Regions from separate parts of the Mesobacillus subterraneus genome, predicted to be linked through region 2. Evidence: a T-box and tRNA genes for the amino acid it is inferred to sense, from the RefSeq annotation. Region 2 holds a T-box; the other holds one or more tRNA genes.
What was found. A T-box is a leader RNA that pairs with one kind of tRNA and senses whether it is charged. The one in region 2 lies ahead of trpS (tryptophan--tRNA ligase), so its partner is inferred to be a tRNA-Trp.
Positions count from the first base shown of each region.

Region 1 (14,690 bases), 280 kb from region 2:
TGCTTCGCGCAGACGGTCATGTGAATTGTAGTCAAACCTCTTTCCTTTGCGGGCATAGGCAGAAATCCGGATTAAAATCTCTTCACGGAACGCTTTCTTCGCATTTTCGGAAATTCCAATCTGTTCCTCGATAGAGCGCATCAGCTTTTCATCCGGATTGATTTCCTCACCAGTCAGCTGATCGCGCATTTTCGCCTTATTGCAATACGCCTCAACATTATCAAGGTAATTATCCATGAGAGTTTTAGCTGATTCTTCGTATGAATACACGAATGCCTTTTGAACTTCTTTTTTTCGCGATATCATCGTATTCCTTACGAGCAATCGAAATATAGTTCAAATAGCGCTCCCTTGTCTCAGCAGTAATAGATGGATGCTGGTCAAGACCTTCCTTTAGTGATCTCAGGACGTCTAATGCATTAATCGTTTTAACTTCTTTCCTGATAATTGTAGAAGAAATCCGGTTAATGACATAACGAGGGTCAATACCGCTCATGCCTTCATCTTGATGCTCTTTTTTTCAGTTCATCTACATCAGCTCTGTTGTAACCTTCGACACTCTCTCCATCATAGAGCCTCATCTTCTTGATCAGGTCAATATCGCCCTTCTTTGGGTCCTTCAGGCGTGTAAGAATCGTGAACATCGCAGCCACCCTCAAAGTATGCGGCGCGATATGGACATCGTTTACATCGCTTTCCCTGATCATCTTGTCATAAATCTTCTCTTCTTCTGACACTTTTAAATTATATGGAATTGGCATCACGATGATTCGTGAATGCAGGGCTTCGTTCTTTTTATTAGAGATAAATGATCGGTATTCCGTTTCATTTGTATGCGCCACAATCAACTCATCCGCGCTGATCAATGCAAATCTTCCCGCTTTAAAGTTACCTTCCTGCGTCAGGCTGAGCAAGTGCCAGAGGAATTTCTCATCACACTTCAGCATTTCCTGGAATTCCATCATTCCCCGATTGACCTTGTTTAGCTCGCCATCAAAACGGTAAGCTCTCGGGTCAGACTCAGAACCATATTCCGCGATAGTAGAAAAATCAATACTGCCGGTCAAATCGGCAATATCCTGAGACTTTGGATCAGATGGACTGAATGTGCCGATACCCGTCCGCTTATCTTCAGAGAAGAAAATCCGCTCGACAATCACATCTTCAATCCTGCCTCCGTATTCCTGATCAAGTCTCATCATATTAAGCGGCGACAGATTACCCTCGATTCGAATGCCATATTCATCAAAAAAATCCTTGCGCAAATGATGCGGAATCATATGCAGAGGGTCTTCATGCATCGGACAGCCCTTAATCGCGTAAATTGCCCCTCTGTCTGTATGAGAATAAGCCTCGAGCCCTCTTTTCAACATCGTGACGAGGGTTGATTTCCCTCCGCTTACTGGCCCCATTAACAAAAGGATCCGCTTTCTGACATCCAGCCTTTTTGCAGCCGGGTGAAAATACTCCTCTACAAGTCTTTCCAATGCCTCCTCAAGGCCGAACAACTGTGCATTAAAGAAGGAATAGCGCTTCTTGCCTTTTTCGTTTTCAATCCCGGCGTCTTTAATCATATTAAACACACGCGAATGTGCCGATTGAGCAACCCATGGCTGTTCCTTCACAATTTCAAGATACTCCCTGAACGTCCCTTCCCACTTCAGCTTCTCTTCATCCTGGCGATACATCTCAATCTTTTTTAAAATATCCATATGGACCTCCCCATCTAGCGTTATCAAGAGACGATTAATAAATTCTATGCAGCAAACAATTTGAACATGCGTAAACGTTCCGTTTGAATGATTGTCCTTTTTTATTTCCATCAGGAAAAAAATAAGCCCATCCTTCACAGTTACGGAAGAATAGGATATAATAAATTCTATATGGACAAAGACGAACAAAAGGGAGGCTTACATACATGAAATTAATTCTGATTATAGGTGTATCTATTGCATTCTTATCTGCAATCTTCACTGCAGGTTACGATGATAAGCCGGGGATCACTAAAAAATAAAAAGCTGCCGATTGGCAGCTTTTTTACTTTTCCATGATTATTTTTTATTCAATTTTTGATTTTCTACAAACTCCTTCATGTACAACCTTGATTTATGCCCAAGCATTTTTGCCATTTGGGCCGTCCAGGTATCCTCACGCTTCCCGCCGGTTCTTTCCCGGTAGTATTCAGCAGTAGTTGTATTATACTCGTGGAGCTGACTTTCAAATAATTCCCGATCTTGTTGATACTCATTTTCCATATACACATGCTCGAGCGGCAGACGCGGCTTCACATCCGTTATCTGATCTGGATAGCCAACTGCCATGCCAAACAGGGGAATAACATGTTCTGGCGTCTTCAGAACCTCTTTTACAGCCTCGAGGTCGTTGCGTATTCCGCCAATATAGCAAATCCCAAGTCCGATCGATTCAGCCGCTATGGCCGCATTCTGGGCAGCTAAAGCAGCATCAATCAAGGCAACCATAAATTTTTCCGTGCTCTCAATTGAATCTTTCACATCTGCGCTTTCCAAGTCAGCGGCTACCATATGGCGATGCAGGTCTGCACAAAATACAAAAAAGTGGCCATTTGCTGCTACATATGCTTGATTACCCGCCAATTCCGCCAGCTTGTCCTTTTTCTTCTGATCATTTACACCGATTATTGAATATGCCTGGATAAAGCTAGAAGTAGAAGCCGCCTGGGCACTTTTCACGATTGTTTCAACTTGCTCCCGATCAAGCGGTTGATCTGTAAAACGTCTGATCGAACGATGTTGTAATATAGTCTCAATTACCTGATTCATCTTATTAACAACTCCTTCTGGATTATATATAGCCATAAATAAGCTACACTCCATGCAAAATACCGAATTCCCGGACGCAGATCATGGCAAAAAGGAGACCTGATCAGGCCTCCTAAAATTTACGCAAATCACGATAGTCCTGTTGTCTAAGCGCTTCATAAATCAAAATAGCGGCAGTGTTAGACAGGTTTAATGAACGAATATTATCATTCATAGGCAGCCTCAGACATGTCTCGATATTTTTTTTCAATCACTTCTTCAGGTAATCCTGTCGTCTCTCTGCCAAAAATAAAGAAGAAATCCTTCTCGGCTGCACTATAATCAAAATCAGAATGCGCCTTTTTGCCAAATTTGGTTACGTAAAAGAATTTTCCGCCCTCGTTCTGTTGATAAAAGTCCTCGAGCGAATCATAATAATGAATTTTCACATGCTCCCAATAATCCAAACCCGCCCGCTTCAACATCTTGTCATCCGTCGAAAACCCCAACGGCCTGATCAAGTGAAGCTCGGTATCGGTACCGGCGCATGTGCGCGCTATATTGCCAGTGTTTGCTGGAATGAGCGGCTGAAATAATACAACATGCAATGCCATGACTTTCACCTCTGATAAAAACTAAAGCCATTATACCACTACACTCCTTTACAGCAAAAGAAATGGCGCTGTACTATTTCGGAATGTCATTAAATATCATCATGATCATCCGTAATCGTAAAGAACTTGTATTTAATATTAGGAGTATAGGCCGTCGAATCCTCATATGCCCAATACCGCATCCGGCTGTTATAAGTATGGGCATTGACCAGCGGCATTCCATCCGCATCATGTCCCGTAACAATTGTAGTATGGTCAAAACGGCTATCCCCCTCAAAGTCATAACAAATGACATCCCCAAGCTTCAGCTTTTCTGCACTGTTTACTTCTCTTCCCCTCAACCCCAGCTTGGACCCTGGGATATACCAGCGCATTGCATTGGCGACCGACCAGCTGAAGCTCCAATTATCATTCTGCATCCACCAGCCATTGCTTCGATTTGGGTACCCTCGCATCGACCCTCCGCCCTGATGAAGGCATTGCGATATATAGTTGGTACAATCGACCTCGAACTTTTTATATGCAGGATTGTAGTCATTCCACCATCTTTCCGCATACTGGACAGCCTTCAGCCTGTCATACCTGAATCCTTTCCTCTCTTGGTCTCCATCCTGATGCGCAGTAGCAGGCAGTGCTTCTTCGCTGCCATGGGATTTTCTGAATTCGTTCAGCTTTTCATCCATTACCAGGACGCCTTTGTAAAATTCAGCCTGTCTCTTCTCCACTTCTTCCTCCATGTAAAACAATCCCCGCTGCTTGATTAAATACTGAAAATGGACCTCATATAAAACCGAAGCATCTTCCTTATTGTCAACCTTCTCTATTACTCTGCCATTTGCCTTTGCTTTTACAATTTCAGCAGATCGATTGGCAAAACTCTGCTTTTTTATCTCTATACTGGGACACTCGTGCAGTTGATTTCGCGGCATTGATACACATTGAAGGACACGCTGTTCAAGAAGTTCCTGCAGTTGTTCACGCATGTTCATCTCTCCCTTCACCTTTCATATTTATGAAGCATTCCAGGATTTCACGCATAAAAAAAGAATGGATTTAACAAAATCCATTCTTCTTACACAGATATATTCGACTCTGGGTTGTCCTTGTAAAACTCCAGTCCCTTACTGATTTCACTTAGTACTTCCTCTTCCTTCTCAACAGCAGAGGCATGTTTTAATGCGTCCAACGCTTCAATTCCGCCAATTTTGCCAAGCGCCCATGCAGCCGTTCCCCTGAGAACAGGTCTTGGATCATCCTGCATTACCTTGATCAACTCAGGTACTGCTGTGTCATCTTTATAATGCGCAAGGGCAATGATCGCATTGCGCTGGATAGGCTTCTTCCCTCGCCAGGAACCAGACACATGTCCAAACTTTTCTTTAAAATCACGGTTGCTCATCGTCAGTAAAGGTTTCAGAAGAGGCTTTGCAATTTCAGGGTCTGGCTCCATTTCTTCATGGAAATGAAAATCCTTCCCTTTGTTCTCGGGACAAACTGTCTGGCAAGTATCACAGCCATATAAGCGATTGCCCAGTTTTTCCCTGAACTCATCCGCCAAAAAGCCCTTAGTCTGTGTCACGAAAGCAATGCATTTTTTTGCATCAAGCTGTCCACCCTGCACAAGAGCGCCAGTTGGACAAACATCCACACATTTATTGCAGCTGCCACAACGATCCTCCATAGGCGTATCGGGTTCAAACGGTATATTGGTGATCATTTCACCTAAATAAACATATGATCCAAACTCTGGTGTGATAATGGAACAATTTTTTCCGCTCCAGCCTATCCCTGCCCGTTCGGCAACTGCCCTGTCAACTAATTCTCCCGTATCAACCATCGATTTGAACATTGAACCAGGTACCTTCGAAGCAATGTATTCCTCGAGTTTTTTCAACCTGTCCCTTAGGACTACGTGATAATCAGTCCCCCATGATGCACGGCAGAAGATTCCACGCCGTTCTCTCTTCTTGCTGACAACTTTCGTCTTCATCTTTGAAGGATAAGCTAGTGCAATCGAGATGATTGATTTAGGGCGGTCAAAAATCAGGCTAGGTTCCGTTCTCTTTTCAATATCCTTCTCCTCAAATCCGGAATGATATTGAAGTTCCTGCTGTTTATATAACCGAACCTTCATCTCCTCAAAGGTTGAAGGTGCCGCAAAACCTATTTTATCAATCCCGATTGTTTTGCTGTATTCGATAATATCCTGCTTCAAACTTGCTATATCCACTGGCGGATTCCTCCTTTCCATTTTGATATTTATATTGAAATCCCAGAAATTTAAAAGCAAATTACTTTTATGATAAACTATTTTAAAGCAGTTTTGGAGGTGTAATCAATGGAAATTCAAGTTTCCAGGTCGATATGCGATCTCATTCCCGGATTCTCAGTCGGGATTATCGAGTATAAAGACATACAGGTAGGCGAGTCTCCGCAAATGTTAAAAGGCAGATTGCAGCTTTTCCAGGAATCAATTTACTTCGACCTTCTGGAAAAAAACGTAACCGAGCTTGAAGGCATCAAAGAATGGCGAAGAATATTCAAAACAACAGGGAAGGATCCAAACCGATATAGACATTCGGCTGAGTCCCTCTACCGAAGAATCGCAAAGCAGAATTATCTTCAACCCATACATAGTGCGATAGATTTAAATAACTTCTTCTCACTTGAATATCAAATTCCAATAGGAGTTTATGACAGTGACAAGCTGATAGGAACTGTATCGATTAAAATCGGAGAAGAAGGAGAAGAATATAAAGGTCTAAATGGAAGAACCAATAACCTTGCCAACTTAATCACCTCTGCAGATGAACAAGGTCCATTCGGCAGCCCATTTGTAGATTCCGAAAGATCTGCCGTAACAGCATCAACGACAAATGCCCTGCAGATTGTATATTTAAGACCCTCAACTGCACCCGAGAGCATGCAAAAAATGACACAATCATTAATGAACATGTTTACCCAAATCCATGGAGGGACTGGCACATATAGAATGATCAGATGCTGATGCATCCTTTTTCTTTTTGGGTGATGATCATTCATTGGTGACCATCATGTAGGTATAAGCGGAAAATTTCAGGCTATTGTATATATAGTGCATGCTGCTTAAGAAGTGAAATAAGCGGAGATATTCCGGTTATTGTATGTAGAGGACGCTTATGAAGCTAGAATAAGCGGAGATATTCCGGCTAACGGTTAAAAATAAGACAAAGTCCAATGATTTTATCTAAATAGACGGAAAACCGACCCTTATTTTAGTGAAAATAAGGGTCATATTCAATTTAAGCGAAATTTCTCCGTTTATTTTACGAACACTATGAAAACAGGTTCAGTGATAACACTGGCAAAGAAAAAACGCAGCATATCGTTTTCTGGAAACGACATACTGCGTTAGTCACGTATGTATGGAGCGGGTGAAGGGAATCGAACCCTCATCATCAGCTTGGAAGGCTGAGGTTTTACCACTAAACTACACCCGCATACATATCTTTATGAAATAAAGAAAACAGGAAAACCTGTTTATAATAAAAGTGGTACCGGTGGTCGGGGTCGAACCGACACTCCAGAAGGAACACGATTTTGAGTCGTGCGCGTCTGCCAATTCCGCCACACCGGCATATTAAAATGTCTTGCTTTCTTGCTGCCACTAATGAGTTAGTGGAGGCGGCAACCGGATTTGAACCGGTGAATAAAGGTTTTGCAGACCTTTGCCTTACCACTTGGCTATGCCGCCATATATTTTTGGAGCGGAAGACGGGATTCGAACCCGCGACCCCAACCTTGGCAAGGTTGTATTCTACCACTGAACTACTTCCGCAAAAAATGGCTGGGCTAGCTGGATTCGAACCAACGCATGTCGCAGTCAAAGTGCGATGCCTTACCGCTTGGCTATAGCCCAATATATAGTATTCATTTATTACTGAAAATGTGATTATAATGGGGCGACTGATGGGAATCGAACCCACGAATGCCTGAACCACAATCAGGTGCGTTAACCACTTCGCCACAATCGCCATTATAAAATTGGCAGGGGTAGTAGGAATCGAACCCACACCAAAGGTTTTGGAGACCTTCGTTCTACCTTTAAACTATACCCCTATATTAAGTGGTGGAGGGGGACGGATTCGAACCGCCGAACCCTGAGGGAGCGGATTTACAGTCCGCCGCGTTTAGCCACTTCGCTACCCCTCCACTATAACATTTTTTCTGGTGTTAAAAAACCATTTTTTAAATCCCCTGAATAACCAGGTATTGTATAAATGGTGGCTCAGGACGGAATCGAACCGCCGACACAAGGATTTTCAGTCCTTTGCTCTACCGACTGAGCTACTGAGCCACTATGATATTGTAGTCTAAACTTTTAATGGTTTAGGTCCTTTGCTCGAATGACCTTCGGTCTTTCTCGCAAGTTGCCGTAGAAGCTTATTCGATGATGTGAGCAACTTGCTCTACCGACTGAGCTACTGAGCCACTTAATAAAAATGGCGGTCCCGACCGGGATCGAACCGGCGATCTCCTGCGTGACAGGCAGGCATGTTAACCGCTACACCACGGGACCAGATTGCGGGGGCAGGATTTGAACCTGCGACCTTCGGGTTATGAGCCCGACGAGCTACCGGACTGCTCCACCCCGCGACGGTAATAATAAGATTGTTTTGTGCATGCTCTTTGAGAGCAATGACTGTCCCGATCTCAGGAAGCTTATTCAAGCTGCTGCTCGATCGGTACAACTCGCAGTTCATACAGTGAAGTAACGCTCGTTGCTCCACCCCGCGACGGTAATAATCTTTTAAAATATTTATGGTGGAGGATGACGGGATCGAACCGCCGACCCTCTGCTTGTAAGGCAGATGCTCTCCCAGCTGAGCTAATCCTCCGTTTGGTGACCCCTACGGGATTCGAACCCGTGTTACCGCCGTGAAAGGGCGGTGTCTTAACCGCTTGACCAAGGGGCCAGATATAAAATTCTATGGCGGAGAGCAAGGGATTCGAACCCTTGAGACAGCGTTGACCGTCTACACGATTTCCAATCGTGCTCCTTCGACCTCTCGGACAGCTCTCCAAATTGGCTCCGCAGGTAGGATTCGAACCTACGACCGCTCGGTTAACAGCCGAGTGCTCTACCACTGAGCTACTGCGGAATAATAATGATTTCTCCGACTTGGATACACGATCCGTATCTTTGAAGAGGATCAAAATGCATCCTGCCCGGCGGCGTCCTACTCTCACAGGGGGAAACCCCCAACTACCATCGGCGCTGAGAAGCTTAACTTCCGTGTTCGGTATGGGAACGGGTGTGACCTTCTCGCCATCGCCACCAGACATTTTTTCAAAGACAATATCTATTATACTGTCTTTTATGCATTTTGCAAGAGAAAATTTTAAAAAGTTTTTGTTACGATAATAAAAACTTTTATTCCCTCAAAACTAGATAATGTGTAAGAAGAATTCAAGAAAAACGAGTAATCTAATTTGGTTAAGTCCTCGAACGATTAGTATCAGTCAGCTCCACACGTCACCGCGCTTCCACCTCTGACCTATCAACCTGATCATCTTTCAGGGTTCTTACTAGCTTGCGCTATGGGAAATCTCATCTTGAGGGGGGCTTCATGCTTAGATGCTTTCAGCACTTATCCCGTCCGCACATAGCTACCCAGCGATGCCTTTGGCAAGACAACTGGTACACCAGCGGTGCGTCCATCCCGGTCCTCTCGTACTAAGGACAGCTCCTCTCAAATTTCCTGCGCCCACGACGGATAGGGACCGAACTGTCTCACGACGTTCTGAACCCAGCTCGCGTACCGCTTTAATGGGCGAACAGCCCAACCCTTGGGACCGACTACAGCCCCAGGATGCGATGAGCCGACATCGAGGTGCCAAACCTCCCCGTCGATGTGGACTCTTGGGGGGAGATAAGCCTGTTATCCCCGGGGTAGCTTTTATCCGTTGAGCGATGGCCCTTCCATGCGGAACCACCGGATCACTAAGCCCGACTTTCGTCCCTGCTCGACTTGTAGGTCTCGCAGTCAAGCTCCCTTGTGCCTTTACACTCTGCGAATGATTTCCAACCATTCTGAGGGAACCTTTGGGCGCCTCCGTTACTCTTTAGGAGGCGACCGCCCCAGTCAAACTGCCCACCTGACACTGTCTCCCGCCCCGATCAGGGGCGTGGGTTAGAATTTCAATACAGCCAGGGTAGTATCCCACCAGCGCCTCCACCGAAGCTGGCGCTCCGGTTTCTCAGGCTCCTACCTATCCTGTACAAGCTGTACCAAAATTCAATATCAGGCTACAGTAAAGCTCCACGGGGTCTTTCCGTCCTGTCGCGGGTAACCTGCATCTTCACAGGTACTATAATTTCACCGAGTCTCTCGTTGAGACAGTGCCCAGATCGTTACGCCTTTCGTGCGGGTCGGAACTTACCCGACAAGGAATTTCGCTACCTTAGGACCGTTATAGTTACGGCCGCCGTTTACTGGGGCTTCGATTCAGAGCTTCGCGTGAGCTAACCCCTCCTCTTAACCTTCCAGCACCGGGCAGGCGTCAGCCCCTATACTTCGCCTTGCGGCTTCGCAGAGACCTGTGTTTTTGCTAAACAGTCGCCTGGTACTTATTCACTGCGGCTCATCTAGGCTATTCACCCAAATGAGCACCCCTTCTCCCGAAGTTACGGGGTCATTTTGCCGAGTTCCTTAACGAGAGTTCTCTCGCTCACCTTAGGATTCTCTCCTCGCCTACCTGTGTCGGTTTGCGGTACGGGCACCTTTTATCTCGCTAGAGGCTTTTCTTGGCAGTGTGAAATCAGGAACTTCGGTACTATATTTCCCTCGCTGTCACAGCTCAGCCTTCACGCAAGCGGGATTTGCCTCACTTGCAGCCTTACTGCTTAGACGCGCATATCCAACAGCGCGCTTACCCTATCCTACTGCGTCCCCCCATTGCTCAAACGATAAAGAGGTGGTACAGGAATATCAACCCATTGTCCATCGCCTACGCCTTTACTCGGCTTAGGTCCCGACTAACCCTGAGAGGACGAGCCTTCCTCAGGAAACCTTGGGCATTCGGTGGATGGGATTCTCACCCATCTTTCGCTACTCATACCGGCATTCTCACTTCTAAGCGCTCCACCAGTCCTTACGGTCTGACTTCAACGCCCTTAGAACGCTCTCCTACCACTGACATCTAAGATGTCAATCCACAGCTTCGGTGATACGTTTAGCCCCGGTACATTTTCGGCGCAGAGTCACTCGACCAGTGAGCTATTACGCACTCTTTAAATGGTGGCTGCTTCTAAGCCAACATCCTGGTTGTCTAAGCAACTCCACATCCTTTTCCACTTAACGTATACTTTGGGACCTTAGCTGGTGGTCTGGGCTGTTTCCCTTTTGACTACGGATCTTATCACTCGCAGTCTGACTCCCACGGATAAGTCTTTGGCATTCGGAGTTTGTCTGAATTCGGTAACCCGATGAGGGCCCCTAGTCCAAACAGTGCTCTACCTCCAAGACTCTTACAACGTGAGGCTAGCCCTAAAGCTATTTCGGAGAGAACCAGCTATCTCCAAGTTCGATTGGAATTTCTCCGCTACCCACACCTCATCCCCGCACTTTTCAACGTGCGTGGGTTCGAAGCCTCCAGTTGGTGTTACCCAACCTTCACCCTGGACATGGGTAGATCACCTGGTTTCGGGTCTACGACCACATACTAACTCGCCCTATTCAGACTCGCTTTCGCTGCGGCTCCGTCTTCTCAACTTAACCTTGCATGTAATCGTAACTCGCCGGTTCATTCTACAAAAGGCACGCCATCACCCATGAACGGGCTCTGACTACTTGTAGGCACACGGTTTCAGGATCTATTTCACTCCCCTTCCGGGGTGCTTTTCACCTTTCCCTCACGGTACTGGTTCACTATCGGTCACTAGGGAGTATTTAGCCTTGGGAGATGGTCCTCCCAGCTTCCGACGGGATTTCTCGTGTCCCGCCGTACTCAGGATCCACTCAGGAGGGAACGAAGTTTCAACTACAGGGTTTTTACCTTCTCTGACGGGCCTTTCCAGACCACTTCATCTACCCCGTTCCTTTGTAACTCCATGTTGAGTGTCCTACAACCCCAAGAGGCAAGCCTCTTGGTTTGGGCTATGTCCCGTTTCGCTCGCCGCTACTCAGGGAATCGCGTTTGCTTTCTCTTCCTCCGGGTACTTAGATGTTTCAGTTCCCCGGGTCTGCCTTCAATACCCTATGTATTCAGGTAAAGATACTGTTCCATTACGAACAGTGGGTTTCCCCATTCGGAAATCTCCGGATCAAAGCTTGCTTACAGCTCCCCGAAGCATATCGGTGTTAGTCCCGTCCTTCATCGGCTCCTAGTGCCAAGGCATCCACCGTGCGCCCTTTCTAACTTAACCTAAAAGGTCATTTCTCTATTAAATAGAGAGAAAAACTAAAATGGCGATCACTCGGTTTTTTCTTGGTTCTTCTTACTTACGATTATCTAGTTTTCAAGGAACAAAAAAGTCTTGAGGCAATTGCTCCCTCAAAACTAAACAAACAAGCGGTCAACTATGTGGATTACATCCACAGTACGAACCAGAAGGTTCGCATTCCGATTGCCTTTACGGCAATATCCTTAGAAAGGAGGTGATCCAGCCGCACCTTCCGATACGGCTACCTTGTTACGACTTCACCCCAATCATCTGTCCCACCTTAGGCGGCTGGCTCCATAAAGGTTACCCCACCGACTTCGGGTGTTACAAACTCTCGTGGTGTGACGGGCGGTGTGTACAAGGCCCGGGAACGTATTCACCGCGGCATGCTGATCCGCGATTACTAGCGATTCCGGCTTCATGCAGGCGAGTTGCAGCCTGCAATCCGAACTGAGAATGGATTTATGGGATTGGCTCGACCTCGCGGCTTCGCGACCCTTTGTTCCATCCATTGTAGCACGTGTGTAGCCCAGGTCATAAGGGGCATGATGATTTGACGTCATCCCCACCTTCCTCCGGTTTGTCACCGGCAGTCACCTTAGAGTGCCCAACTGAATGCTGGCAACTAAGATCAAGGGTTGCGCTCGTTGCGGGACTTAACCCAACATCTCACGACACGAGCTGACGACAACCATGCACCACCTGTCACTCTGTCCCCCGAAGGGGAACGCCCTATCTCTAGGGAAATCAAGAGGATGTCAAGACCTGGTAAGGTTCTTCGCGTTGCTTCGAATTAAACCACATGCTCCACCGCTTGTGCGGGCCCCCGTCAATTCCTTTGAGTTTCAGCCTTGCTTGTACCGTACTCCCCAGGCGGAGTGCTTAATGCGTTTGCTGCAGCACTAAAGGGCGGAAACCCTCTAACACTTAGCACTCATCGTTTACGGCGTGGACTACCAGGGTATCTAATCCTGTTCGCTCCCCACGCTTTCGCGCCTCAGCGTCAGTTACAGACCAGAGAGCCGCCTTCGCCACTGGTGTTCCTCCACATCTCTACGCATTTCACCGCTACACGTGGAATTCCGCTCTCCTCTTCTGCACTCAAGTTCCCCAGTTTCCAATGACCCTCCCCGGTTGAGCCGGGGGGCTTTCACATCAGACTTAAGGAACCGCCTGCGCGCGCTTTACGCCCAATAATTCCGGACAACGCTTGCCACCTACGTATTACCGCGGCTGCTGGCACGTAGTTAGCCGTGGCTTTCTGGTCAGGTACCGTCAAGGTACCGGCAGTTACTCCAGTACTTGTTCTTCCCTGACAACAGAACTTTACGACCCGAAAGCCTTCATCGTTCACGCGGCGTTGCTCCGTCAGACTTTCGTCCATTGCGGAAGATTCCCTACTGCTGCCTCCCGTAGGAGTCTGGGCCGTGTCTCAGTCCCAGTGTGGCCGATCACCCTCTCAGGTCGGCTACGCATCGTTGCCTTGGTGAGCCGTTACCTCACCAACTAGCTAATGCGCCGCGGGGCCCATCTGTAAGTGACAGCCGAAACCGTCTTTCAGCTTTCCCTCATGAGAGGGAAAGGATTATCCGGTATTAGCTCCGGTTTCCCGAAGTTATCCCAGTCTTACAGGCAGGTTGCCCACGTGTTACTCACCCGTCCGCCGCTGATCTTCAAAAGCAAGCTAATGAAGATCCGCTCGACTTGCATGTATTAGGCACGCCGCCAGCGTTCGTCCTGAGCCAGGATCAAACTCTCCAAGAAAGAGTATGAGTTTAGCTCATAATTTAAAACGTTGGCTAGTGATCATCTATATAATAGAAGTCACTATAAATATTGTTTGTTGACGCTTGTTTGTTTAGTTTTCAAAGAGCAAGTTAGTTAGCGCGTCGCCCTGAAGCGACTTTACTAATATAACATCTGGTATTTTTTCTGTCAACAACTTTTTAAAAATAAATGTTATCGACTGAAAAGCACTATTTTAAGTTTTCAACCGTCTGCCGCGAAAATGTTTTTGCTGTGTTCCGCAGCGACGGTTATTAATATACCAAGTAATATTTAATTGGTCAATAGCTTATTTTGTTTTTTTAGGATAATTTTTCAGCATATTTATAATACCTGTGGAAAATACCTTGTCCTTTTGTTTCAACATTAACTACTTCAACGAGTTTCTTTTCTATCAAGTACTCCACAAGAATACCGAGATCCACAGAGTAAGGAGCCAATTCTGGATGTGTCATCAATTCATTGAATGACCAGTATTCTTTACTCTCCATCACTTCAAGCAAATGCTGGCTGCCAACCTTCGTCCTCTTATGAATCAAGAATTCACTGGCCAGGAATAATAGCTCCAGCCGCTTTTCAATGGACTCTTCACTGCAAATCAATTCTTCATATAACTTATATATTTCCGGTTCAATCTGTTTGACTTGGTGCCACACTGTAACCTCTGGATGGAAACCATTTTCGATTACCGCCAGCCTTGCCAGATGATGAAGCGAATGCACAACATGATTATAAGCATCCAAATAATTAAAGTTGTCGAAAAGGACTTTTCCATCAGAATACCTTCTGATCAATTTGGCAAACTCGATACCCATTTTTATTTTCCGGCTAAAGAAAGGAAACTCCCTGAGTTCATGCTTCAGGTTGGCAATTCGTTCATTCCTGTCAAAAACAATCTTCCCATTATACAGCCAATCAAATATCTTTTTGTTATTGCCTATTAACAGCCAATCATTGATTTGTTTTTCAGTCACGATATGCATTGCTGCTTTTTTATCTTCATAAGAGTAATGCTTTACAAAGACCGGATCAATATTTTCTTTTACTATAATAAGTAGGATGACATCAAAAGTATCAGTGGCAGCT
Region 1 is NZ_CP129019.1:3,178,157-3,192,846, forward strand. Features, by position in the region: partial or broken gene LC048_RS16485 (PrkA family serine protein kinase) at 1-1,712, opposite strand, end outside; gene nfsA (oxygen-insensitive NADPH nitroreductase) at 2,052-2,801, opposite strand; partial or broken gene trmL (tRNA (uridine(34)/cytosine(34)/5-carboxymethylaminomethyluridine(34)-2'-O)-methyltransferase TrmL) at 2,914-3,394, opposite strand; gene LC048_RS16500 (amidase domain-containing protein) at 3,484-4,377, opposite strand; gene queG (tRNA epoxyqueuosine(34) reductase QueG) at 4,467-5,624, opposite strand; gene LC048_RS16510 (B3/B4 domain-containing protein) at 5,733-6,401, shown strand; tRNA gene LC048_RS16515 (tRNA-Gly) at 6,800-6,873, opposite strand; tRNA gene LC048_RS16520 (tRNA-Leu) at 6,926-7,010, opposite strand; tRNA gene LC048_RS16525 (tRNA-Cys) at 7,053-7,127, opposite strand; tRNA gene LC048_RS16530 (tRNA-Gly) at 7,137-7,211, opposite strand; tRNA gene LC048_RS16535 (tRNA-Gln) at 7,218-7,292, opposite strand; tRNA gene LC048_RS16540 (tRNA-His) at 7,332-7,407, opposite strand; tRNA gene LC048_RS16545 (tRNA-Trp) at 7,419-7,492, opposite strand; tRNA gene LC048_RS16550 (tRNA-Tyr) at 7,501-7,585, opposite strand; tRNA gene LC048_RS16555 (tRNA-Phe) at 7,655-7,730, opposite strand; tRNA gene LC048_RS16560 (tRNA-Asp) at 7,877-7,952, opposite strand; tRNA gene LC048_RS16565 (tRNA-Met) at 7,956-8,029, opposite strand; tRNA gene LC048_RS16570 (tRNA-Val) at 8,196-8,271, opposite strand; tRNA gene LC048_RS16575 (tRNA-Glu) at 8,275-8,349, opposite strand; tRNA gene LC048_RS16580 (tRNA-Ser) at 8,365-8,456, opposite strand; tRNA gene LC048_RS16585 (tRNA-Asn) at 8,461-8,535, opposite strand; rRNA gene rrf (5S ribosomal RNA) at 8,601-8,716, opposite strand; rRNA gene LC048_RS16595 (23S ribosomal RNA) at 8,867-11,801, opposite strand; rRNA gene LC048_RS16600 (16S ribosomal RNA) at 12,027-13,583, opposite strand; gene LC048_RS16605 (nucleotidyltransferase-like protein) at 13,907-14,690, opposite strand, start outside.
Region 1: it encodes a tRNA-Trp, which carries the amino acid that the T-box ahead of trpS (tryptophan--tRNA ligase) is inferred to sense. The anticodon was not compared.

Region 2 (14,690 bases):
GGAGAGTATGTAAAAGTCGAAGCTTTCGATGATTATTTCAAAGGTCATCCTTACCTCGATACACTCACGTATAAGATCGTTCCTGATATGGATGCGATGATTGCGCAAATCCAGGCGGGAGATATCCACTTTGCTGCAGGAGTTCCTGGAACTGACATTGAAACAGTCAAATCATTCCCAGGAGTTAAAGTAGAGTCCGGATTGGGCCTTTCATACACATACCTTGGCTACAACCAGAAGAATGAGCTATTCAAAGACAAGAAGGTTCGTCAGGCAATCACCCATGCTATTGACAGGGAAGCAATCGTCAGCTCTGTCATGAACGGTGACGGCAAAGTGGCACACGTTCCTGAAAGTCCATTATCATTCGCATACAATGATGATGTTCCTAAATTTGAATTTGACGTAGAAAAAGCAAAATCTTTGCTGGCAGAAGCTGGATGGAAGGACTCAGATGGCGACGGAATCCTTGATAAGGACGGCAAGAAATTCTCCTTCACGGTAAAAACAAACCAGGGTAACAAAGTAAGGGAAGACATTGTCGTTGTACTTCAAGAGCAATTGAAGGAAGTCGGAATCGAAGCGAAGCCAGAAATCGTCGAATGGAGCGCGTTCATTGAGCAGATTTCCGCTCCAAACTGGAATTATGACGCACTGGTACTCGGATGGAGCTTGTCAACATTCCCTGACCAATATGATATTTTCCACACAAGCCAGATGGAAGCAGGTTTGAACTTCGTATGGTACTCGAACCCTGAAGCAGATAAGCTGATGGAAGAAGCCAAGCAGATTCTGGATCAGGATGAATATAAGGCAGCTTATGCTGACATCTATAAGATGCTTGCAGAAGACCAGCCTTACACATTCCTGTACTATCCAAATGTACACAGGGTCATGCCAGCCGATTTAGAAGGCTATGTGTTCCACGCGAAGGATGATTTTTATGATATTTCCAAGTGGTGGCTGAAAAAATAGGATCGGGATGGGAGGGAAGGGAAAATCCCTTCCCTTTCAAATTTCAAGAAAAACATGCCTTTAATATAAATCTCTTAATTACTAAAGGAGAATTGTCATGCTATCTTATATCATTCGCCGAATACTGATGGTCATTCCTTTGCTTCTGGGGATTACGATTGTCTCCTTTGCAATCATGAAGCTAGCTCCCGGTGATCCTGCCAGCCTGATGATGGATCCGACAATCAGTCCGGCAGATAAGGAAAGGTTCATGGAAAGGTACGGACTTAACGATCCTGTTCATATTCAGTATCTAAAGTGGCTGGGAGCCATGCTTCAGGGGGACTTTGGTACATCGCTTATCCGCAAGGGTGTTCCGGTAATTGAAATGATCATGAACAGGATGCCTAATACGATTCTACTGATGGTCGTCTCAACAATCCTGTCCATATTGATTTCGATTCCATTTGGAGTTATTTCAGCCACAAGACCGTATTCCAAGCTGGATTATTCAGTAACAGTCACCTCTTTTTTTGGAGTAGCCACACCAAACTTCTTCCTTGGCCTGATTTTAATCATGGTCTTTGCCGTACAGAATAACTGGTTCCCAACTGGAGGGGTAGCGACATTGAATGCTCCTTTCAGCATATGGGACAGGATACACCATTTAATCATGCCGGCATTTGTTTTGGCTTCCGCCGACATGGCCGGATTGACCAGGTATACAAGATCCAGCATGCTAGAAGTCATCAAGCAGGATTATATGAGGACTGCAAGAGCGAAGGGGTTTAGAGAAAACAAAGTCATCTATAAACACGGCTTACGTAATGGCCTGATTCCAGTTATCACGATTTTCGGCTTGATGATTCCTTCCTTCATTGGCGGTGCTGTCATTGTTGAAAAAATCTTCACCTGGTCAGGGATTGGCTTATTGTTCGTAGACTCAGCCTTCCAGCGGGATTATCCAGTGCTTATGGGTTTAACCGTAATTTCATCGGTATTTGTTGTCATCGGTAATCTGATTGCCGATATACTTTACGCAATTTTTGATCCAAGGATCGAGTATTAAGGGGAGGAAAACATGGCAAAAACAAATCTAGCTGGAAATACTTCTGGCAGCCTTGACTTGCATGGCATCAAAACCTCGCGGGATACAATGCTCGGGATCATAGTCAGGAAGTTTTTCAAAAACAAGCTTGCCATCTTTGGCGGAATTTTCTTGATCATAATAATATCGGCAGCACTCTTAGCACCAGTGATCGCACCATTCTCGCCTTCCAAACAAAACCTGCTGTTGAAATTGCAGCCGCCAAATAGTGACCACTGGCTCGGGACAGACAGATTTGGCAGGGATGTCTTCTCCAGACTTTTGTACGGGGCAAGAATATCCCTATTGGTCGGTTTCGCTTCGGTGTTGGGCTCGATTACAATCGGAACCTTCCTTGGAGCAGTCGCGGGCTATGTTGGAGGGATTGTTGACGCTATAATCATGCGCTTTGTAGATATCATTCTATCAATCCCATCCATTTTCTTACTGATTACACTAGTGACGATCTTCAAGCCAGGAGTGGATAAGCTAATATTAATCTTCGCACTGCTAGGCTGGACAACTACTGCTCGTCTTGTCAGAGGAGAATTCCTTTCCTTAAGGTCGAGGGAATTTGTCCTCGCATCAAAAACAATTGGAACCAGGACACATACGATTATTTTTTCGCATATCCTTCCGAATGCGATGGGGCCTATCATTGTCTCAGCTACATTGGCAGTTGGCTATGTCATCCTGGCAGAATCAGGATTAAGCTATTTGGGACTGGGCATTCAGCCTCCTGACGCAAGTTGGGGCAACATGCTTCAGGACGCACAAAATTTCACGATTTTATTAAAATCATGGTGGTACCCACTGGCACCAGGATTAATGATATTGCTGACGGTCATTTGTTTTAACTTTGTTGGCGATGGGCTAAGGGATGCACTTGACCCTAAGATCAATGAGTAGTGGGATGAATCTTTTTTTATAACTTTCGAATGTTGAAGTTTTATTATCATATTAAAAATGAGTCAGGGAAACCTGGCTTTTTTCTATTACTACGAACCTATAAAAAATTCAAAATAAGGGTTTTCTTAATCAAGCTCCAGCGCTTGTCGGGGCTGACCAAGGCGCTTGCGCTTTTCTTGATGTTGGGAAATTTTTTAAAATGATTAATTGATCCCAGAACTATTGGCGGCTATTGTCATAAAATAGCTGTAAAAATTGAATTCATCGGAGGGAGAGCGATGGGGTAGTCAGGACTGATACATGGTTAGAAACAGAATTCAACAGTCCATACCGTGTATGTGAAAAGCTGGTTGATTATTTTGAAGGTGATGTTGATTCCAAAAAAATTTACAGCTATTTAAAGAACTTCGGCATGTACAAGCCGCACAGCAGATCGAGGAAGGCGCTGGAAGAGCTGGAGTCAGGAAACTTTTGGTCAGTGACAGAAAAAATCTTCAACAAGTATAAAACAAAATGGAAGGGACCAGATATCCCAATCTTCATCTTTCCCCTGGATCAAGCGAATTCAAAGTTAATGAGGGAAGGGAAAGGGAAATCAGGATTATCTTTTATTGATAAAATGTTTCTCTTCCTGACTCCGATAAACGATGAGAAAGAACTGGAAGCATTATTTGTCCACGAATACCACCATGTTTGCAGGATGCGGGCACAAAAGAAAAATCCAGCGGAATACACTCTCCTTGATTCAATTATTCTAGAAGGTCTTGCCGAGCATGCTGTGGCTGAAAACTGCGGTGACACATATACAGGAGAGTGGAGTAGGCGATATTCGACAAAAGTTTTAAGTGAGTATTGGGCAAAAGAGGTCGAAGAAAAGCTCTCGATCCAGAGGGAAGACCGCCAGCATGATGAAATTTTGTTTGGATTAGGGGGGCGGCCTGCCCTTCTCGGCTATGCAGTTGGCTATGAAATTGTGAAGCAATACAAACAGAATGGATATTTTTCTGAAAAAGCATCGTTTAGCATTCCCTCTAAAGAATTTACAAAGTTTTTAAAATTTTAATTATTTTCAATACTAACAAAACCCTGTCATACCGGGTTTTTTGTTGTTTTAAAAAATTTATAAATTTCCCAATTGAAAAAAAAGTATTGCAAATGTAACAAATCTGTAATAACATTTTATTAAAATATATCGAATTTGCAGAATATTTTATTATTTAAATGTGAGAAGGTGTCCCAATGAGCAACTATTCAATACATAAAGAAGCACCTTTGTTAGAAGTCAAGAACCTTGAAACAGCTTTTGATATCGATGGTGAATTTTATAATGCTGTAGACAAGGTCAGTTTTGCTGTCAAACCAAGGCAAATTGTCGGGGTTGTTGGCGAATCAGGGTGCGGTAAATCGGTTATGAGCCTTTCAGTCATGCAGCTCCTGCCAAAAGGGGTTGGGAAAATTCGGAGCGGGGAAATCATTTTCGAAGGAGTCCACCTGGAAAAGATGTCCGAAAAGGAAATGAATAAAATCCGCGGGCGCGATATCTCGATGATCTTCCAGGAACCGATGACATCGATGAACCCAGTGTTCACAATCGGCTTCCAGCTGCAGGAAGTATTGTTCAACCATACGAAAATCTCAAAAGCAGAAGCTAGGCAAAAAAGTGTTGCGCTGCTGAAGAGCGTTGGTATATCTAGACCAGAGAAAATCGTGGATGAATATCCACACCAGCTTTCCGGGGGAATGAGGCAAAGGGTTATGATCGCGATGGCAATCGCTAATCAGCCGAAGCTCCTGATTGCGGATGAGCCAACGACAGCATTGGATGTAACTGTACAAGCCCAAATACTGGACTTGCTAAAGAGCATCCAGGAAGTAAATGATATGTCAGTCATCATGATCACCCACGATCTTGGCGTTGTCGCTGAGATGTGTGATGAAGTCATTGTCATGTATGCTGGCCGGATCGTTGAACGAGCTGATGTCGATACACTTTTCTATAATCCAAAGCATCCCTATACAGAACTGATGATGGGTGCCATTCCGAAAATGGATGAGGAAAAAGAAGAATTAAGCTCAATCAAGGGTATTGTCCCTTCACTTAAGAATATGCCGGCAACTGGTTGCCGATTCGCAAACCGTTGTCCAAAAGCGATGCCAGAGTGTACAAGCATCACTCCACAGCTTGGAGAAGTCGAGCAAGGACATGAAGTGGCGTGCATTCTATATGAAGCAAGTATGCCAAAAGAAGGAGTTAAGGCATAATGAGCAATACAACTTTAGTAGAAAAAGAGAATTTGCTGGAAATTAAGAATCTGAAAACCTATTATCCTGTAAAAGGTGGCTTTTTCCGCCGTACAATCGGCAATGTTAAGGCTGTCGATGATGTATCATTCGAAATTAAAAAGGGTGAGACATTGGGACTAGTAGGAGAATCAGGCTGCGGTAAATCCACAACAGGCAGGACGATCATCCGCCTGCTGAATGCAACAGATGGAGAAATTATCTTTGAAGGCAAGGATATCACCAAACTAAGAGGCAAGACACTGCAGGCAATCCGCCAGGATATCCAGATGGTCTTCCAGGACCCGTATGCTTCATTGAACCCGATGCAAATGGTCGGGGACATTGTTTCAGAACCTATCAGGAACTTCAAGAATGCAAGCCTGAAGGAACTTAAAGATGAAGTAATGGATTTATTGACAAAAGTTGGTCTTCCTGAAGATGCTTACTATAAATATGCCCATGAATTTTCAGGCGGGCAGAGACAAAGGATTGGCATTGCAAGGGCCCTGGCGCTTCGGCCTAAGCTTATCATTGCAGATGAGCCGGTATCAGCACTGGACGTATCGGTGCAGTCCCAGGTTCTCAATCTTTTAAAAGAGCTTCAGAAGGAATTTGACCTGACTTTCTTATTTATCGCTCATGACCTAAGTGTCGTTAAGCATATGAGTGACCGGATCGGCGTAATGTATCTCGGCAATATGGTAGAAATTGCTGACCGCAACAGCATGTATGCTGAGCCGCTCCACCCATATACACAGGCTTTAATCTCAGCCATTCCAATGCCGGACCCGCGCAGGAAGAAGGAAAGGATTGTACTTGAAGGAGATGTTCCAAGTCCATTGAACCCTCCTACAGGATGTCCATTCCATCCACGCTGTCCAGCTGCGATGGCAGAGTGTTCTCAAGTGAAGCCAGCTTTAAAGGAGGTGAAGCCAGGACACCGAGTTGCTTGCCACCTTTACTAGGGCAATAATTTTACAAAAAAATATAAGAAATTGGGGGGAAAACCATGAAGAAACCATTGCTTTGGCTAGCTATGCTAGTATTGGTTTTATCAACATTCCTTGCTGCGTGCAGCGGAGGAGACAAAGAGAAGACAACAACTGATCCGAAAGAAGACGACAAGGACAACGCAGCAGAAGAAACAGGACCGCAAGATGGCGGTACATTGACTTACGCTTTAAGTTCTGAATTCAAAGGCCTTTTGAACTGGAACTTCTACGATGCTGACGGAGACGATGACATCATCGCATTCTTCGACGATGCATTGATCGACTATGATGAAAACCTTAAAGCCCAGCCAAACATTGCTAGCTGGACTACTGACGACAACAAAGTATTCACGTTCACTTTTGAAAAAGGCGTAAAATGGCACAATGGCGAAGAACTTACAGTTAATGACTGGGTATTCGCTATCGAAACAATCGCTACTCTTGGTGGAGAACACCAGCGTTGGTCTAACGTTAATACTATCGAAGGTGCTAAGGATTTCAACGAAGGAAAGGCTGACAAAATTGCTGGTCTTGAAGTAGTTGATGACTATACTTTGAAAATCACTTTTGACAAAGCTCGCGTAAACAACCTTGAAAACGTTTGGGCTTACCCTCTTTCTCGCAAGGAATTCGAAGGAATCGCACCTAAAGACATGGCTGCTTCTGAGCAGGTTCGCACTAAGCCTGTAGGAACTGGTCCATTCAAAGTTGCAAAGGTTATCCCTGGTGAATCAGTAGAACTAGTTAAGAACGAGAACTACTGGAAAGGCGCTCCTCACTTAGATAAGATCGTCGTTAAAGTTATCGATTCTTCTCTAACAACTGGAGAACTTAAAAATGGAACGCTTGACATGACTCCATTCCACCCAACAGTTCTTCCTGAAATCGAAGCGCTTGATAATGTTGAAGTAGTAAAATCTCCTGGCTTATCTTACTACTACATCGGTTTCAAACTTGGTAAATACGATGGCAAGAAAAACGTAATGGATAAAGACAAGTATGCAAGCAAAGAATTGCGTCAGGCTATGCTTTTCGCAATCAACCGTGAAGAATGGGTAAAAGCTTTCTTCAGCGGACTAGGACAGCCACTTAACCGTCCGATTCCATCTGCACACTGGATTGCTGCAGATAACAAAGATATGCCTGTACAATACGAGTACAACCCTGAAAAAGCAAAAGAAATCCTTGATAAAGCTGGTTATGTAGATAAGGATGGAGACGGATTCCGTGAAGATCCTAAAGGTGAGAAGTTCACAGTTAAGTTCTCTCACTATGCTACTGGCAACCCGACTTTCGAAGCACGTGCAAAAGCTATGACTCAGTACTGGGAAGAAGTTGGTTTGAAGTCTGAGCTTCAAATGACTGACGTTAACCTTTACTATGATCAACTTGAAAAAGACGATCCAGCTCTTGAAGTATTCTACGGCGGATGGGGAACTGGTACAGATCCAGATCCACTACCACTTTGGGGAATTGAATCTGTTTGGAACTACCCACGTTGGGTAAATGATGATGCTCAAAAACTTCTTGAAGATGCTGTTGATCTAGAAGTAGTAGGAACTGATACTGAAAAGCGTGCAAAGCTATATGCTGACTGGCAGAAGATTTTCAACGAAGAAGTGCCTGCACTTCCAATTCTTGAGCTAGAAGAAGTAATGGCTGTTGCAAAACGTGTACAAGGCCTAAAAATTGACGTTTCAGGCACTAACTCACCTCATGAATGGTGGATCAAGCAATAATCATTAAATCCCACCTACTCAGTTAAGGAGAATGCATATGCTTAAATACAGTTTACGTCGCATACTCGGCATGATTCCTATGCTTTTCCTTATCTCCATTGTAGTGTTTTCCCTGGCGAAACTTATGCCAGGGGACTCACTTAGTGGGGAAATCGATCCGAACAATACGGATCCGGCATACATAGAAGAGATGCGCGAGAAGCTTGGTTACAATGATCCTGTCCATATTCAATATTTTACCTGGATAACAAACTTCATGCAGGGTGATTTTGGTAAATCAACCCGTTATAAAATCCCGGCAAGTGATATCATTGGAGAACGTTTGCCAAATACAATATTCCTAGGTTTTTCGAGTATTTTCATCACTTATATTCTTGCATTTTTCATGGGTATTTATGCCGGAAGAAAGCCATATACTCTTGGCGATAACGTTATAGGTACCGCTAACTACATTGGACTGGCCCTGCCATCATTTGTTGCAGGGGTGTTCGCAATCTATTTCTTCTCATTCACATTGGGCTGGTTCCCTTCAAACGGTTCCGTGGATATTTCCACAACAGAAGGTACAGCTGCATATTGGCTAAGCAGAATTCATCATGTATTCTTACCAGCACTTGTATTAGGTTTATTGAGTACTGCAAGCTATACGCAATTCCTGCGTAATGACATTATAGAAAACAGCCGTAAGGATTTTGTAAGAACGGCACGAGCAAAAGGAACACCTGAAAAGAAAATTTACAATCAGCATATTTTGCGCAATTCAATCATCCCGCTGATTACATTCCTTGGATTTGATATCGTAGCGTTGGTCGGTGGAGCGATCATCACTGAGACGATTTTCACATACCCGGGAATCGGTCAATTATTCTTGAACTCTGTCAGCCAAAGGGACTATCCAGTCTTAATGACCTTGACAATGATGTTCTCATTCTTGACACTTTTTGGGAACCTAGTTGCAGATATACTATACGGAATTGTTGATCCAAGGATCAGGCTTGATTAAGGAGGATGGCTATGCAAGTTTCTACAGCAAATAATACACAGATAAACCTGAAGCCGGAAAAAGGCATGTCTCCTTGGTCCATCGCTAGAAGAAAATTTGTGAAAAACAAATTGGCGATGACAAGCTTGATCTTTTTATTATTCGTAATGATTGTCTCTTTTCTGGCTCCATACATTACAACTACAGATATCACAAAAATCAACATTGGCTCAATGTCCTTAAAGCCATCTGCAGAGCACTGGCTGGGAACGGACAAAAACGGGCGTGACGTTTTTACTAGATTGTTATACGGCGGAAGGGTATCACTCTTAGTCGGAATTAGCTGTACACTATTTGTCATCCTTTTTGGAACAATTGTAGGATCGATCGCAGGATACTTCGGGGGAATCGTTGACAGCATGCTCATGCGTTTTACTGACTTTGTCTTGAACTTCCCATTCCTTGTTTTCGTTATCGTCTTAGCTACAATTTTCCACGGTAAAATCAATGGTCTTGTCATCCTGATCATCGTTATCAGCTTGCTGAGCTGGGGCGGGGTAGCAAGGATAGTCCGAAGCAAGATTTTAGCAGAGAAGGAAAATGAATACATCCTTGCTTCAATCTCAATTGGATGCTCACCATTCAAAGTAATCACAAAGCATTTACTGCCAAACGTCCTTTCAACCATCATCGTACAAGCAACAATCCTGTTTGCTTCTATGATAGTCGCAGAAACTGGACTGAGCTTCCTGGGATTCGGGGTACCTTCCGAGATTCCATCTTGGGGTAACATGCTAGCGTTCGCGAATGAGCCGGACGTATTACAAGGAAAGCCGTGGATCTGGATTCCACCAGCCCTTGCCATCACACTCACGATTTTGTCAATCAACTTCGTTGGTGAAGGTTTAAAAGATGCATTGAATCCAAGATCACGCCGTTAAAAAATCTACCATACAAAGGTAGATTTTTTATTTTGCCTATTTTTCTATCAGAGGGTGAGGTAAGAGGGGGATTAGGAACTATTGCAAATGTCTGATTTAGCCCTGGGTTCGGTCAAAACAACTAAAGGGATGGCTGGAAATGTCCGAAGTAGCCCTAGGTTCGGTCAAAATAGAAGGTTGGAAGTGGAGGAAATGTCTGAAGTAGCCCCGGGTTTGGTCAAAACAGTCACTGGAATCGCCGGAAATGTCTGAAGTAGTCCTAGGTTCGGCCAAAACAACCACGGGTAAGGCAGGAAGTGTCCGAAGTCACCCCAGGTTCGGCCAAAACAGCAACTGGAATCGCCGGAAATGTCTGAAGTAGTCCTAGGTTCGGCCAAAACAACCACGGGTAAGGCATGAAGTGTCCGAAGTCACCCCAGGTTCGGCCAAAACAGCAACTGGAATCGCCGGAAATGTCTGAAGTAGTCCTAGGTTCGGTCAAAACAACCACGGGTAAGGCAGGAAGTGTCCGAAGTCACCCCAAGTTCGGCCAAAACAACTACTGGGATGGCTGGAAATGTCTGAAGTCACCCCAGGCTTGACCAGAACAGTGATGGGAACCGCATAAAATGTACGAAATCAACCCAGGTTCGGACAAGAAATTAATATAAGTTAGAAAGTAATACATACTCAGAATCTTTCCTATGTGACACTGCTGAATTTTTCATGTAGTTGTCTCTTTTGTCAGGTACATTTAAAACAGCTTTCAGTAATTTCCCGCCAACTTCCTTCATATATATGATAAAAATGGACAGGCCGGGGTGAGGAAAGTGTGGGATATGAAATTCTCCAATGAAAAGAGTCAATCTGATGATCTTTAGATTGTTTGTTTTGACGATTGGTTTTGGACTGGCTGTATCAGGAGGAATCAGTTCAATCGCTTATTTGAATATGATTGTGGCTGGGCACGGTGTGGATGAGTATTTAGCTTTTGTGTCCCGGAGAGTGGAGTGCTACTTGCTGCCGGCTGGAATTGGTATCATTTGGTTAAGTATTTATTGGCCGCACAATAATGCTGAAAATTGATCTTCCTTTTAAGGAATATTTTTACTTAGTGATGCCCATACTGATGGACAAACAGTTTCTTGAAGTGAGGGGTTAAAAATCATGTTGTATCTTCATGATGTCTGGGTAAACTGGTTTGAAGGGGAAGAGAACGGTTATAATGTCTGCCATTTCCACGAATGGCGCAAGGACGATGGAGTAGAGCTGCTTGACCAGGTACCACTGCTTAAAATTGACCATTTGTTATTTAATTACATTGAGAATGATTTATCAGAGTTGCCTCAACAGCTTCTGGATGACATTTACCGTAAGGCATATTTGAGGAAAAACCATGAACGTACACAGCTTGATTACTGTTTCGTTGTTTCCGATGGAACTGGTATACTGGCTGTTGACACAATCGGTTATAATATCCCAATCCGAAAGAGTCGTCTTATTCCGCGCCAGGAACAGCTGGTGTACGAAATGATTGAAAACCAGGATACAATCCAATATGGATTCAATGATCAAAGTGCTTTGAAGGACTTCCATATCCTATCTCCTTCTCCAGATTTAATGAGTGGGCTGACACGCAAAGAAAGACAGTTGAAACAATTATTGTTCATGGCCATGGACCAATTGAGTTCCTCAAAAAATGTGGCTGAAGTCCGTTACTGGTTTACAGAGTGGAAACCTGAATTATATGAAGAGATTCAACGCCTTGGATTTGAAGAGGTATGGGAACAGTTATATGAAGAGACAAAGTTTGGATGGTCACATAAACACGAGAAGTTTTGCGAAAACATTATCAAAGGTCAATCCTTTTTCGAAAAACTTTGGGAAATGGAGCACGGCCCTAAAGTAAATTGATAACAATTACAATAAAACGGAGCTGACGCATTGTCAGCTCCGTTTTATTCTTATCTGCGCTTGCGGCCAAGGCCCATCGCATTCTCCATTTTCTTTACCATTTTGTTTGCGACAAAATTTGCTTTTTCAGCACCACGGTCAAGAATTTCGTCTAACTCTGGTGAATCAATCAGCTCGTAATATTTTTTCTGGATTGGTTCTATGACATCAACAACAACCTTTGCCAGGTCTCCCTTGAAGTCGCCATATCCTTTACCTTCATAGTCTTTTTCAATGTCAGCGATTGCTTTGCTGGTTAAGATAGAATAAATGGACAAGAGGTTTGAAATGCCAGGTTTGTTTTCTTTATCATATTTTACGATACCCTCTGAGTCAGTGACTGCACTCTTAATTTTCTTTTCGATTTGCTTAGGGTCGTCGAGCATCGAGATGAAAGCCTTGTTGTTAGGGTCTGATTTGCTCATTTTTTTTAAAGGATCCTGTAAGGACATTACCCTTGCGCCGACTTTAGCGATGCGAACATCTGGAATCGTAAAAATTTCATTGAATTTCTTATTGAATCGTTCAGCTAAATCCCTTGTCAACTCTAAATGCTGCTTTTGGTCTTCGCCGACTGGCACGAGATTCGTACTATATAGAAGAATGTCGGCAGCCATTAGCGGCGGATAGGTTAAAAGACCAGCAGAGACTGCTTCTTTCCCAATGGATTTATCTTTGAATTGAGTCATTCTTTCAAGCTCACCTATATAGGCTACGCATTGCATCATCCATCCAGCCTGTGCATGTGCAGGAACTTCCGATTGGATAAACAGGGTAACTTTTTCAGGGTCAATCCCCGAAGCGATGTACAATGCAGCAAGGCTCTTTATGTTCTTTCTAAGTTGCAAGCGATCCTGCGGGACAGTTATCGCATGCTGATCAACGATACAAAAGTAACAATTATATTCTTCCTGCAGCTCAGTGAATTGCTTCATCGCGCCGATATAGTTGCCAAGTGTGATGGTTCCGCTCGGCTGGATGCCAGAAAAAATAGTTTCCATAATAAATTCCTCCTATAGATATATATATATTGTTCTCAATCTGTCTGAATTTGGTTGAATTGACGTAAAAACAGAAGAAAAAAGAACACAAAAAAGACCATTCGCCTAATTTCTAGGGACGAATGGTCCGTGTTGCCACCCTAATTACTCACGAATGAGTCACTCTGCCCATGCCTCAGTGAAACATGGATCCCTTTAACGCAGGAATACGCCTGGATTTACTTAAGTTCAAACCAGAAGCTCAAAAGTCCATTCCAATTGTCAGGCTGTTTGTTTACACCTACCACAAACTCTCTGAAAAGCCTTGAACAAGTGTACTACTCTTCATCATTGCTTTTAAAGTTTTATTAAAAATGATTATAATCAAAACAATCATGATAAGCAAGAGTACCTGCGGCATTTTTTACAAATAATAAATAAACAGTGCTGCAAACATTAACATCAAGTTTAAAAGTCCAACCTTTAAAAGAGGATTCGCATTTAAAGTGATCAGTTTGGATAAGGGAGTCATTTCATCAAAGGACTTCTTCTTTCCACCTTCGTCTTTACTTGCGAAAACACTTCTGAATGAATAGGATATTGCGTCAAAAAAACCTGAATGGACCGTAAAAATTATTAATGATGTAAAAAGCAGCACGCTTGCAATGTAAAAAGAGAAATTTATATAACTAAGCAGGGTTATGCTTTGCTGATAGATTAGTGAGAGAATAAAAACCAAAAACTGAGAACTTAAAAATCCTAAAAAGATTTTCCCAAATCTATTACGCATTTTTCTAAATCTCCCTTATATTGTTATTTCATAAAAGTAATTTTAAGAATAAACCCATGAAAATTATCAAATATTACAATAAGATTCAACATGATTTTGCCTTCAAAAGGCTTATAAGTCACTATTATAACACAAATCAAGTAGGAAATTTATTACTATTGTTTCAATGTTGTAAATTTTTCACGCAAAAATATTGAACATTTAATTCTTTCTATGTATAATAGGGAATGTAAAAAGTTTTCAGAAAACAATAATAAAGAGGGGGCATAACTTTGAAAAAGTCAAAATTTTCACTTCTATTGATTTTGACTCTAGTATTCTCGTTAATCCTGTCTGCATGTAGCGGCGGAGATGACAATGCTGGAGACGAAAAGCCTGATGGTGATGCAAAGACAGGCGACGAAACATCTAGTGTACCACAAGAATTAAGAATGTTGGATTCTTCTGCGATTCCAACTATGGACACAGTCCTTGCTGAAGGTTCTACAAGTTTCACTTACATAAACAACGTAGGTGAAGGTCTTTACCGCCTTGACCAGAACCACAAGCCAGTTCCTGCACTATCGGATGGCGAGCCAAAAATCAGTGACGACAACCTAGTCTACACTTTCACACTAATCGATTCAAAATGGTCTAACGGGGAGCCTGTAACTGCTCACGATTTCGTATTTGCTTGGCAGCGCGCAATCGACCCTAAGACTGCTTCTCCTTATGGTCCATACATGATGGGCGGCAAAATCAAGGGTGCAGAAGCAATCACAGAAGCTGGTTCTAAAGAAGAAGCTTACGATGTAACTACACTTGGCGTCAAAGCTCTTGATGACAAGACTTTAGAAGTAACTCTTGAAAAGCCAATCGCTTATTGGCAAGACCTTTTCGCTTTCCCAACATTCTATCCGCAAAACCAGAAGTTTGTTGAAGAAAAAGGCGATAAGTTTGCAAGCAATGCTGAAAACTTACTTTACAACGGTCCATTCGTAATGGAAACTTGGGAAAGTACTGACGCTGAAGAGTGGGTACTTACTAAGAACCCTAACTACCACAGTGCTGATAAAGTTAAACTTGAAAAGATCACTGTAAACGTCGTTAAAGATTCTAACT
Region 2 is NZ_CP129019.1:2,894,595-2,909,284, reverse strand. Features, by position in the region: gene LC048_RS15165 (peptide-binding protein) at 1-975, shown strand, start outside; gene LC048_RS15160 (ABC transporter permease) at 1,073-2,023, shown strand; gene opp4C (oligopeptide ABC transporter permease) at 2,111-2,950, shown strand; gene LC048_RS15150 (DUF2268 domain-containing putative Zn-dependent protease) at 3,429-4,013, shown strand; gene LC048_RS15145 (ABC transporter ATP-binding protein) at 4,190-5,212, shown strand; gene LC048_RS15140 (ABC transporter ATP-binding protein) at 5,212-6,198, shown strand; gene opp4A (oligopeptide ABC transporter substrate-binding protein) at 6,243-7,964, shown strand; gene opp4B (oligopeptide ABC transporter permease) at 8,002-8,967, shown strand; gene opp4C (oligopeptide ABC transporter permease) at 8,979-9,887, shown strand; gene LC048_RS15120 (hypothetical protein) at 9,975-10,139, shown strand; gene LC048_RS15115 (YuzI family membrane protein) at 10,737-10,952, shown strand; gene LC048_RS15110 (YjbA family protein) at 11,034-11,780, shown strand; gene trpS (tryptophan--tRNA ligase) at 11,831-12,823, opposite strand; T-box leader at 12,932-13,160, opposite strand; gene LC048_RS15100 (DUF3899 domain-containing protein) at 13,224-13,589, opposite strand; gene LC048_RS15095 (peptide ABC transporter substrate-binding protein) at 13,862-14,690, shown strand, end outside.